2 linked regions of the Leptothrix cholodnii SP-6 genome follow. The protein of the gene in region 2 binds, or shares a complex with, the protein of the main gene of each other region. Links are inferred from orthologs where the notes say so. Each region holds a gene or a part of one and is shown on either strand. Other genes may lie near its edges.

The links.
Region 1: the proteins of mnmG (region 2) and mnmE are in contact, whole or in part, in a solved structure (PDB 9HIP), measured with the Escherichia coli proteins. The link is inferred for Leptothrix cholodnii SP-6 from one-to-one orthologs.

Annotation. Positions count from the first base shown.
Region 1 is NC_010524.1:4,903,679-4,907,287, forward strand. Bases 1-2,934 are described here. They hold mnmE (tRNA uridine-5-carboxymethylaminomethyl(34) synthesis GTPase MnmE), read right to left. Parts: upstream 2,221-2,934; coding sequence 781-2,220; downstream 1-780. Other genes in these bases: rquA (rhodoquinone biosynthesis methyltransferase RquA), read left to right, coding at 1-689; yidC (membrane protein insertase YidC), read right to left, coding at 2,636-2,934. Also shown: more of yidC, read right to left, coding at 2,935-3,609. UniProt on the Escherichia coli protein: Exhibits a very high intrinsic GTPase hydrolysis rate. Involved in the addition of a carboxymethylaminomethyl (cmnm) group at the wobble position (U34) of certain tRNAs, forming tRNA-cmnm(5)s(2)U34.
Region 2 is NC_010524.1:4,701,488-4,709,222, reverse strand. The notes cover bases 2,556-5,542. They hold mnmG (tRNA uridine-5-carboxymethylaminomethyl(34) synthesis enzyme MnmG), read right to left. Parts: upstream 5,085-5,542; coding sequence 3,027-5,084; downstream 2,556-3,026. Other genes in these bases: LCHO_RS20890 (M48 family metallopeptidase), read right to left, coding at 5,330-5,542; rsmG (16S rRNA (guanine(527)-N(7))-methyltransferase RsmG), read right to left, coding at 2,556-3,037. In the rest of the region: LCHO_RS20915 (MBL fold metallo-hydrolase), read left to right, coding at 1-791; LCHO_RS20910 (ParA family protein), read right to left, coding at 792-1,562; LCHO_RS20905 (LysE family transporter), read right to left, coding at 1,661-2,272; more of rsmG, read right to left, coding at 2,381-2,555; more of LCHO_RS20890, read right to left, coding at 5,543-5,857; LCHO_RS20885 (YecA/YgfB family protein), read right to left, coding at 5,854-6,519; LCHO_RS20880 (YkgJ family cysteine cluster protein), read left to right, coding at 6,600-6,854; excinuclease ABC subunit UvrA, read left to right, coding at 7,158-7,735. UniProt on the Escherichia coli protein: NAD-binding protein involved in the addition of a carboxymethylaminomethyl (cmnm) group at the wobble position (U34) of certain tRNAs, forming tRNA-cmnm(5)s(2)U34.

The sequences.
Region 1 (3,609 bases), 200 kb from region 2 along the record:
CGTCGATTCCCGGCTACCTGCAGCAGGTCTACTGGTGGGCCTACGTGCATCCCCGGTCGGTGCGGATCTTCGAGCGCCCGTGGCTGGTCAACGCGATCCTGTTCGGCCACTACGCGTGCCTGCGCGATGCCGCGCTCGACGCGCTGGGCCGCCCCGTCACCGGCCGGACGCTGCAGGTGGCCTGTGTCTACGGCAACCTGACCTCGCGCCTGTGCGAGCGCATGGCGCCCGACGCCCGGCTCGACGTGGTCGACATCCTGCCGGTTCAGCTCGACAACCTGCGTCGCAAGCTGCCGCCTCGCGAGGGCCTCGCGCTGCTGCACGCCAATGCGGCGGCACTGCCCGTCGCAGACGCCAGCTACGACCAGGTGCTGATGTTCTTCCTGCTGCACGAGCAGCCTGAAGCGGTGCGCCGTGCCAGCCTGGCCGAGGCCGTCCGGGTGCTCAAGCCCGGCGGTCGCCTGGTCGTCGTCGACTACCACCGGCCGGCTGCCTGGCACCCGCTGCGGCCCCTGATGCGGCTGGTGTTCGGCCGTCTCGAGCCCTATGCGATGGACCTCTGGCGCGACGAGATCGAGCGCTTCCTGCCGCCGGATTTCAAGCCCGCCTCGTCCAGCAAGTCGACCCGATTCGGCGGCCTCTACCAGCTGCGGGTCATGACACGCCCTGGCGCCGACGGCCGGCCCTGAACCGCCTGTGCGACGCGCGCCGCGCGTTGTCGTCTGCAGCCTGATCTCGTGGCTCGAGGCTGCGGCCCGTCTGCCGCAGGCGGGGGCCGCTCTATTTGCCGATGCAGAAGCGCCCGAAGATGTCGCCCAGCAGGTCGTCGCTGCTGTAGCTGCCGGTGATCTCGGCCAGCGCGTCGTGGGCCGACCGCAGCTCCTCGGCCAGCAGGTCGAGCGCGCTGTCGGATTGTTCGGCCCAGCCCTGCGCCGCGGTGACGTGGGTGGCGGCGGCACGCAGGGCACGCACATGGCGCTCGCGGGCGATGAACACGCCCTCCGGCGCGGCGTGCCAGCCGGCCCGCGCCAGCAGCGCGGCGCGCAGGGCGTCGATGCCGTCGTGCGTGCGGGCGCTCAGCACCACGCCGGCCGCGTCGCCGGCTTGCCGGGCTGCCAGGCGGGCGGCCACCCGGGCAGCCTGTTCGGGGGCGGCGTCGGCCTTGTTGTGTACATGGATCAGGCCGACATCGGCGGGCAGGCGCTGCGCGATCGCGGTGTCGGCGGCGCTGTAGGCCGGCTCGTGCTCGCGCGTCAGGTCGTGCAGCAGCAGCACCGCGTCGGCCTCGGCGATGGCCTGCCAGCTGCGGCTGATGCCGATGCGCTCGACCTCGTCGCCGGCCTGCTCGTCGCTGCGCAGGCCGGCGGTGTCGATCACGTGCACCGGCACGCCCTCGATCTGGATCGTCTCGCTGATCTTGTCGCGGGTGGTGCCGGGAATCGGCGTGACGATCGCCAGCTCGGCGCCGGCCAGCGCGTTGAGCAGCGAGCTCTTGCCGGCATTGGGCTGGCCGGCGATCACCACCCGCAGGCCTTCGCGCAGCAGCGCGCCCTGGCGTGCGGTGTCGAGCAGGCCGGCCAGCCGTTCGGCCAGCCGGGCCAGCCGGCCGTGCGCGTCGGCACGCTGCAGGAAATCGATCTCTTCTTCGGGGAAATCGAGCGTGGCCTCGACCAGCGCGCGCAACTCGATCAGGCCGTCGCGCAAGTGCGTGATCTGGCGCGAAAAATCACCCGACAGCGAGCGTGCCGCGCTGCGCGCCGCGGCTTCGGTACTGGCGTCGATCAGATCGGCCACCGCCTCGGCCTGCGCCAGGTCGAGCTTGTCGTTGAGGTAGGCGCGCTCGGTGAACTCGCCCGGCTGCGCCAGCCGCAGGCCGGGTAGTCTGGGCCTGCCGTCTGTGCCGATCTCGCCGGCTGCCTCCAGGCAGCGGGCGAGCAGCAACTGCAGCACCACCGGGCCGCCATGGGCCTGCAGTTCGAGCACGTCTTCGCCGGTGTAGCTGTGCGGCGCCGGAAAGTGCAGCGCCAGGCCGCGGTCGATCGCGCCGCCCTGGCGATCCAGGAACGGCCCGTAACTGGCGACACGGGGCCGCAGCGGACGGCCGACCAGCGCGGTTGCCAGCGCCGTCAGGCCTCGCCCGGACACCCGCACGATGCCCACCGCACCCCGTCCGGGAGCAGTGGCGATGGCGGCGATGGGTTCATGGTGGCGCGGCAGCATCGAAAGATTGTCGCCGAGCGACGAAGCGCCGCCAGGAGGGACAACGCCGCTGCGACCATCGGGCCGCAGCGGCGTTGCGAGGGTCTGCGCGCCTGTCCGGATGGACAGTCGGGCCGGGCGGCAGACGGGTGTTAGCGCGGGGGGAGGCCGGGCTTTGCGCCGGATCGCCTCCTGAGCCAAGGGCGTCGCTCCAGGCAGTTGATTGAATCTGCCTGCAGCGACGACCTCGGGTCTGCCCCGCAAATGCATGGTGCGCGCCCTGCCACCGAGCCTCAATCCCCTGTTCGTGGCGGCACATCGCGATGTGTGCGGCTTCTCTCAGAAGGATTGCACACCTGCCGGTTCGTGCATCTCGAAACAAGACAGGCGGCCCGCGGGCCGCCTGTCGACATCAGCGCGAGCGCCTGCGTCGTCGTTACTTGTTCAGCCCGAGCTGCCGGTTGATCATCCATTGCTGGGCGATCGAGAGCAGGTTGTTGGTGAACCAGTACAGCACCAGACCTGCCGGGAAGAAGAAGAACATCACGCTGAAGGCCAGCGGCATGATCCACATCATCTTGGCCTGGATCGGATCAGGTGGCGTCGGATTGAGCCAGGTCTGCAGCACCGTGGTGGCGGTCATCAGCAGCGGCAGGATGAAGTACGGGTCCTTCACGCTCAGGTCGTGCACCCAGCCCACCCAGGGCGCGCCACGCATCTCGACGCTCGACAGCAGCACCCAGTACAGCGCGATGAAGAACGGCATCTGGACGAAGATCGGCAGGCAGCCGCCCAGCGGGTTGACCTTTTCCTCGCGGTAGATGCGCATCATCTCCTGCTGCATCTGCTGCGGCTTGTCCTTCAGGCGCTCGCGCAGTTCCTGCACCTTCGGGTTGATCGCCTTCATCTTGCCCATCGAGCGATAGGCGCTGGCGTTGAGCCAGTAGAAGGCCGCCTTCAGCAGCACCACCAGCGCGACGATCGCCCAGCCCCAGTTGCCGATGTACGAGTGCAGCTTGTGCAGCAGCCAGAACAGCGGCTTGGACAGGATCGTCAGCCAGCCGTAGTCCTTGACCAGGTCGAGCCCGGGCGCCAGCGCCTCGATGCGTTTTTCTTCCTGCGGGCCGACGAACAGGCGGGCGTCGATCTTCCTGCTCGCCGCCGGTGCCACCTCGCCGACCGGCAGCAGCATGCCGACCGCGTAGAGGTTGTCGCTGACCTTGCGCGAGAAGAACTCGCGCTGCACCTTGTCGCCTGGCAACCAGGCCGCGGCGAAGTAGTGCTGCACCATCGCCACCCAGCCGTCCTCGGCGCTGGTCACATGGTCGACCTTGTCGCCGGCCTTGCGCTTCTCGATGTCGCTGAACTCGATCTTCTGGAACTTGCCGGCCTCGGAGTAGACCGCCGGGC
Region 2 (7,735 bases):
TCGGGCTGTCGAACTGGCTGTGCGAGCGCTGGACGACACCCGAGCATGAATGCCGCCTCTGGATCAGCGCCACCGACTGGAACGCCGCGCGCATCGCCAGCACCCGCACCACCGGCTTCGGCGGCGAGGCGGCGGCGGCGTTTTTTGCCAGCCACGGCCTGGTCGATCCCGAGGCCCAGGCCAAGGTGCGCGCGCGTGGCAACTACTACGGCAGCATGGTGCCGGCGGTGCCGCAGCAGTTCCGCCGCCTGCTCGACGGCATGAAGCTGCAGACGGTGGACGAGGGGGGTGCTGTCCACGACTGGTTCTGCCACGCCGGCTACGGCCACGCGCCCGAGCACATCAGCCTGCATGCGCCGTCGCTGGGCGTGCTGATCTCGGGCGACATGGTGCTGCCGCGCATCTCCACCAACATCAGCGTGATCGACATCGAGCCCGAGGCCGACCCGCTGCCGCTCTACCTGGCCTCGCTCGACCGCATGCGCGCGCTGCCGGCACACACGCTGGTGCTGCCGTCGCACGGCAAGCCGTTCCGCGGCCTGCACGAGCGCGTCGCGCAATTGCACGCGCACCACGACGAACGTCTGGCCGAGGTGATGGCCGCCTGCGTGGCGCGGCCGTCGAGCGCGGCCGACATCCTGCCGGTGATGTTCAAGCGCCCGCTCGACCTGCACCAGATGACCTTCGCGATGGGCGAGGCGGTGGCGCACCTGCATGCGCTGTGGCTGGCCGGGCGGCTCGGACGCAGCCGCGGTGCCGACGGCGTGTGGCGCTTCGCGCCGGCCGCCTGATCAGAGCGGATCGATGCGCGCCACCAACTCGCGCGCGAACTCGACAAACGCGATCGCGCCCTTCGAGCTGGGGTCGAACACCACGCCGGGCAGGCCGTAGCTCGGCGCCTCGGCGAGCCGCACGTTGCGCGGGATCGCGCTGTTGAACACCTTGTCGCCGAAGTGCGACTTGAGCTGCTCGCTGACCTGCTGCTGCAGCGTGATGCGCGGGTCGAACATCACCCGCAGCAGGCCGATCAGCTGCAGGTCGCGATTGAGGTTGGCGTGCACCTGCTTGACGGTGTTGACCAGGTCCGACAACCCTTCGAGCGCGAAGTACTCGCACTGCATCGGCACGATCACGCCGTTGGCGCAGTTCAGGCCGTTGAGCGTGAGCAGGCTCAGCGACGGCGGGCAGTCGATCAGGATGAAGTCGTGGTCGCCGGCCACCTCGGCCAGCGCGTGCTTGAGACGGCGGTCGCGGTGCTCCATCGTCACCAGTTCGATCTCGGCGCCGGCCAGTTCGCGGTTGGCGCCCAGCACGTCGTAGCCGACCTTCTCGCTGGTCTGGCGGGCCTCGCGCACCGTGCTGTTGCCGAGCAGCACGTCATAAACCGACAGCTTGAGCGCACGTTTGTCGACGCCCGAGCCCATCGTGGCGTTGCCTTGCGGGTCGAGGTCGACCACCAGCACACGCTGGCCGATGGCGGCCAGGCCGGCGGCCAGGTTGACGGTGGTGGTCGTCTTGCCGACGCCACCTTTCTGGTTGGCGATGCAGAAGATACGGGCCATGGATGCGCGCGCAGCGGGTGAGCCGGCGGGTAGAGGAGGGTGGGAAGGCAGCGACAGGTCGGGGATGGGTTCGGGCATCGGGTCCGGCATGGGTTTCATCAGCGCACCATGCGCAGGCCGAAGCCGATCAGGCACAGCCCGGCGGCGCGTTGCAGCGCCAGCCCGAGGCGCCGATGGGCGCGCACGCGGCTGGCGATGCGCTCGGCAAAGGCGCACAGCGTCAGGCACCAGACGGCGGTGATCAGCGCGATCGTGATCGCCATCGCGGCGAACGTCGGCAGGCCGCGGTGCGTGGCCGGGTCGATGAACAGCGGGAAGAACGCCATGTAGAAGATGATCGCCTTCGGATTGAGCAGCGTGATCAGCAGCGCCTGGCGGGCGAAGTGGCTGGGCGTGATGCGCACCGGGCTGGCGTCCTCACCCGGGCGCGCCAGCAGCAGCTTGAAGCCGATCCACGCCAGGTAGGCGGCGCCGGCCCAGCGCACCAGATCGAACAGCCACGGCGTGGCCGCCATCAGCGCCGCGACACCGGCCACGGCCAGCCACAGCAGGATCTGGTCGCCGACGATCAGCCCGGCGGTGGCGGCCGCGCCGCCGCGAAAGCCACCCTGGCCGGTGGCGCCCAGCAGCGCAAAGGTGCCAGGCCCGGGCAGGGCGAGGAAGACGACGATGGCGGCGCAGAAGGCGCCGAAGTCTGCGATGCCAAACACGGTGAGGCTCCTGGATGTTCGGTGCGGATTGCTCGTCCGAAAACGGTCGGGTCAGCGTTCAAGCGTAACCGAGGCCACCCGCCCGCCCTGTGGCAAGCGAGCGAAATGTCAGCTTGAAGCGACGCTGCGCGGACGCATCCAGACCAGCCGGCGCTCGGCGTCGAGGCCGGGCACGCTCAACTGTTCCACGTGAAACACGTTGATGTCTGCGTCCAGCGCGTCGATCTCGGCCTGCGGATGCTGACCCTTCATTGCCATCCAGCAGCCGCCCGGCGCAAGCAGCGGCCGGGTCAGCTTGACCAGATCGGCCAGTGACGCGAAGGCACGCGCGGTGATCACGCTGTACGGCCCGTCGGTCAGCTGCTCGACGCGGGCATGGCGCGCCACCAGCTGCGGCAGCCGCAGCTCGGCGGTGACCTGGCGGATGAACGTGGCCTTCTTGGCGACGGTGTCGACGCAGGTGATCTGGCAATCGGGCCGCAGCACCGCGATCACCACGCCCGGCAAGCCGCCACCGCTGCCGACGTCGAGCAGCCGCAGCGGCGCGCTGCCAGCGACCCGGTTCAGCGGCGCGATGACGGCCAAGCTGTCGAGCAGGTGCTGCACCAGCATCTGCTTGGGGTCGCGGATGGCGGTCAGGTTGTAGACCTGGTTCCAGCGCTGCAGCAGGCCGAGGTAGGCGAGCAGGGCGTCGGCCTGCGTGTCGCTGAGCGGGCAGCCGAGCGCTTGCGCGCCGGCCAGCAGGGTGTCGCGGTCAGGCTGCATCGGTGGCGGCGTGTGCTGGGTTGTCGTTGATGTCGGTGTTGACGGCGTCTGCGCTGATCGGGCCGGCGGCGACCTTGTCGTTGCCAGTGAATCCCTTGAAGCGCCCGCGCTTCAGGTGGATCAGCAGCAGCGACAGCGCGGCCGGCGTCACGCCCGAGATGCGCGAGGCCTGGCCCAGCGTTTCGGGCCGGTGCTTCGTCAGCTTCTGGCGCACCTCGAAGGAGAGGGCGGTGACCTGGGCGTAATCGAGTTCGTCAGGCAGGCGCAGGTGCTCGTAGTGGGCGGCGCGCTGCACGTCCTCGTTCTGCTTGTCGATGTAGCCGGCGTACTTGATGGCGATCTCGAGCTGCTCGATCACCGCGGCGGCAAGGTCGGCACCGAGCTGCGAATTCAACGTTTCACGTGAAACGTAGTTGCCCGGCCGGGCGATGGTGAGCGCCTCGGCGACGGTGTCGTAGCTGATGCCGGGGCGGCGCATCAGGTCGGCCAGGTTGTATTCGTGCTCCAGCGCCTTGCCGAATAGCCGCTCGGAGTCGGCGGCGGGCAGGATCGCGGGGTGCACCCAGGTGCTCTTGAGTCGTTCGGTTTCACGTGAAACAGCATCGCGCTTGCGGTTGAACGCATCCCAGCGGACGTCGTCGACCAACCCGACCGAGCGGCCGATCTCGGTCAGGCGCATGTCGGCGTTGTCCTCGCGCAGCTGCAGGCGGAACTCGGCCCGGCTGGTGAACATGCGGTACGGCTCGGTCACGCCCTTGGTGATGAGGTCGTCGACCAGCACGCCCAGATAAGCCTGGTCGCGGCCGAAGCTCAACGGTGGATTGCCCTGCGCCTGCAGCGCGGCATTGGCGCCGGCGTACAGGCCTTGCGCCGCAGCTTCTTCGTAGCCGGTGGTGCCGTTGATCTGGCCGGCAAAAAACAGCCCGCCGATCGCCTTCGACTCGAAGCTCGTCTTCAGCTCGCGCGGGTCGAAGTAGTCGTATTCGATCGCGTAGCCGGGCCGCAGGATGTAGGCGTTCTCCATGCCGAGCATCGTGCGCACGGCGGCGAGCTGGATGTCGAAGGGCAGCGAGGTCGAGATGCCGTTCGGGTAGTACTCGTTGGTCGTCAGGCCCTCGGGCTCCAGGAAGATCTGGTGCGAGTTCTTGTCGGCGAAGCGGTTGATCTTGTCCTCGATGCTCGGGCAGTAGCGCGGGCCCACGCCCTCGATCACGCCGGTGAACATGGGGCTGCGGTCGAAGCCGGTGCGCAGGATGTCGTGCGTGCGCTGGTTGGTGTTGGTGATCCAGCACGGCATCTGGCGCGGGTGCTGTGCTGCCGAACCGAGGAAGCTGAACACCGGCATCGGCGAGCTGGCGGGTGTGCCGTCGGCTGCTGCCACGCCGTCGCCGGGTTGTTCGATCAGCTTGGAGAAGTCGATCGAGCGGCCGTCGATGCGCGGCGGTGTGCCGGTCTTGAGCCGGCCTTGCGGCAGCTTCAGCTCCTTCAGCCGCGCCGACAGGCTCACGGCCGGCGGGTCACCGGCGCGGCCTGCGGGGTAGTTGTTCAGGCCGACGTGGATCTTGCCGTCGAGAAAGGTGCCGGCCGTCAGCACGACGGTGCGGGCGCGAAAGCGGATGCCGACCTGCGTGACCGCGCCGACGACACGATCACCCTCGACCATCAGGTCGTCGACCGCCTGCTGGAACAGCCACAAGTGCGGCTGGTTCTCCAGCCGCTGCCGGATCGCGGCCTTGTAGAGGATGCGGTCGGCCTGCGCGCGGGTGGCGCGCACGGCCGGGCCCTTGCTCGAATTGAGGATGCGGAACTGGATGCCCGACTCGTCGGTGGCCGCGGCCATCGCGCCGCCGAGCGCGTCGACCTCCTTCACGAGGTGGCCCTTGCCGATGCCGCCGATCGACGGGTTGCAGCTCATCTGGCCGAGCGTCTCGATGTTGTGCGTCAGCAGCAGCGTGTCGCAGCCCATGCGGGCGGCGGCCAGTGCGGCCTCGGTGCCGGCATGGCCACCGCCGACCACGATCACGTCAAATTCCTGGGGGTAAAGCATCAAGGCACCTGCGACTTGTCAAAGCCCCGGCAGCACGAAACCTGCGCGCGCGGCCGGATGGGGTGCGGCGGCGCTGGCAGGAAGCTGTCTCTGGGGAGCCCGCGATTTTAGGTCGGGGCTGTGGATAAGTCGCTGGCGGGGCCAACTCGATTGCGTGCGATCGGGTGGTCGCTCGCCATTCGCCGCGGCTGTTCCACGTGAAACAGCGACGCTGTTGCCCGCGCCGTGGGGCGGCTCGCCGGGCGTCAGTCCGCGGCGGGTTCCGTCGACTTCAGTTCCTGCAGCGTCAGGTGCAGCCGCAGGTCGAACTCGAACTGGTGATAGTCCGGCTCCATGTGCTGGCACAGCGCGTAGAACGCCTTGTTGTGCTCGCGCTCCTTGATGTGCGCCAGCTCGTGCACGACGATCATCTTCAGGAACTCGGGTGGCGTGTCGCGGAACATCGCCGAGATGCGGATCTCGCGCTTGGCCTTCAACTGCCCGCCCTGCACCCGCGCCACCGTGGTGTGCGTGCCGAGCGCGTTGTGGATGACGTGCAGGCGCGCCGCATAGATCACCTTGGCCAGCGGCGGCGACTGGCGCAGGAACTCGCTCTTGAGCGCCTGCGTGTAGTCGTACAGCGCGGCGTCGGTGCGCACCTGGTGGCGCTGCGGGTAACGCTTGTGCAGGTGCGCGGCCAGCTCGTTGCGGTCGATCAGGCCCTGCACCTGCTGGCGCAGCGCCTCGGGGTAGCCGGCCAGATAAGGCAGGGCGGGGCGGGCCGCCGGGTTCACGCGGCCGGGGGGGTGTCGCTGCCGGCGTCGTCGCCGAGGTCGTCCTCGTCTTCGTCATCGGCCAGCGGACGCCAGTGGCGATACAGCGCCTCGACCGCATCGGGCACCAGGCGGCTCATGCGGTCGCGCTTCATGGTGGTGTCGACCTCCTCGGCGTCGGCGGGCTCCAGGCCGTCACCGCCCAGCAGGCTGATCGGGCGCAGCGCCAGTGCCACGTCGGGCTGGTCCCAGTGGTCCTGCCACTGGTCCTGCGTCAGGTCGAGCGCGTGCAGGAAACCGGCGCACCAGGCCTGCGCGTCGACCACCTCGACGTCCTCGATCACGGCCATGTCGAACCAGGGCTCGAAGCGGTCGAAGTCGCCCTGCAGCTGGCGGTCGATGGCGGCGATCTGGCGCAGCACCAGCTGCACGAAACGCTTGGTCTGCTTGCCGCTGGCAAACGGCGCCGGGCTGTCCTCGGCGCCGCCCCAGACGCGCGGGATCCAGGCGTCGGCCGGCGGCAGGGTGGGGCTGACGAGCAGGGCGGTCAGGTAGCCGTCGAGCATCTCGACGTCCATCACGTCGTCGCCCGGCAGCGCGGCGAGCAGCTCGTCGAGCTGGTCGATCTCGGCGTCGGACAAGGGTGCGGTCGCCAGTTGCGGGTTGTATTGCGGGTGCTTCACGGGTCGGTGTCCGGGCGGGTTTCGGGGGTCGGACAGTTTGGCACGGCGGGCCGTCGATCCGGCTGCCTATCATGCGGCGCATGCAATGCCGTCCCCGCTGCGCCGCCTGCTGCATCGCGCCGTCGATCTCGAGTCCCATCCCCGGCATGCCCGACGGCAAGCCCGCGGGCGTGCGCTGCATCCAGCTCGACGAGCAGGATCGCTGCCGCCTCTTCGGCCAGCCAGAGCGCCCGGCGGTGTGCGGCGGCCTGACGCCGAGCGCCGAGATGTGCGGCGACAGCCGCGAGCAGGCGATGCACTGGCTCGGCTGGCTGGAAGAGCGCACCCGGCCTTGATGCCTGCGGCGCCTGCCGCCGCATCGCGCCGGCCATCTGCCCGCTGCCGGTCAGGCCGTAACTCACGCCGAAGGCGGGACCGAGCCGGTGCAGCGCCAGATCGCACAGTTCATCCACAGGCTTGTGCACAACTTGTGCGCGGTGAATGGCGGGGTTGTACCGGCTCATGCCCAGCCCATCCACAGCGTTATCCACAGGCCTCGAGCCGGTGTTCGACCGGGTCTCGAGATTCAATCCCTGGCAGCGCGTCAGCCGGCGACAGCTTCCTAGAATGGCCGGTTCCCCCTCGAAAAACACGCCACCATGCCCGGTCAGAACGCGCCCCCCACCAGCGTCAAGCGCACCGGCCTGATCCGCATCCGCGGCGCGCGCCAGCACAACCTGAAGAACCTCGACCTCGACATCCGCACCGGCGAGCTGACGGTGGTGACGGGCCCCAGCGGCTCGGGCAAGTCGAGCCTGGTGTTCGACACGCTCTACGCCGAGGGCCAGCGGCGCTACGTCGAGACCTTCAGCGCCTACGCCCGCCAGTTCCTGGATCGCATGGACCGCCCGGCGGTCGATTCGGTCGAAGGCGTGCCGCCGGCGATCGCGATCGACCAGACCAATCCGGTGCGCACGTCGCGCTCGACGGTCGGCACGATGACCGAGCTGAACGACCACCTGAAGCTGCTGTTCGCACGCGCCGCGCAGCTGTTCGATCAGGACACGGCGCAGCCGGTGCGCGAGGACGACCCCGACACGATCTGGGCCGACCTGAAGGCGCGCAGCGAGGCGGCGGGTGACCCGCGGCTGGTGATCACCTTCCCGGTCGAGCTGCCGGCCGGCACCACGCCGGCCGAGATCGAGCAGTGGCTCTCGGCCAGCGGTTACACGCGGGT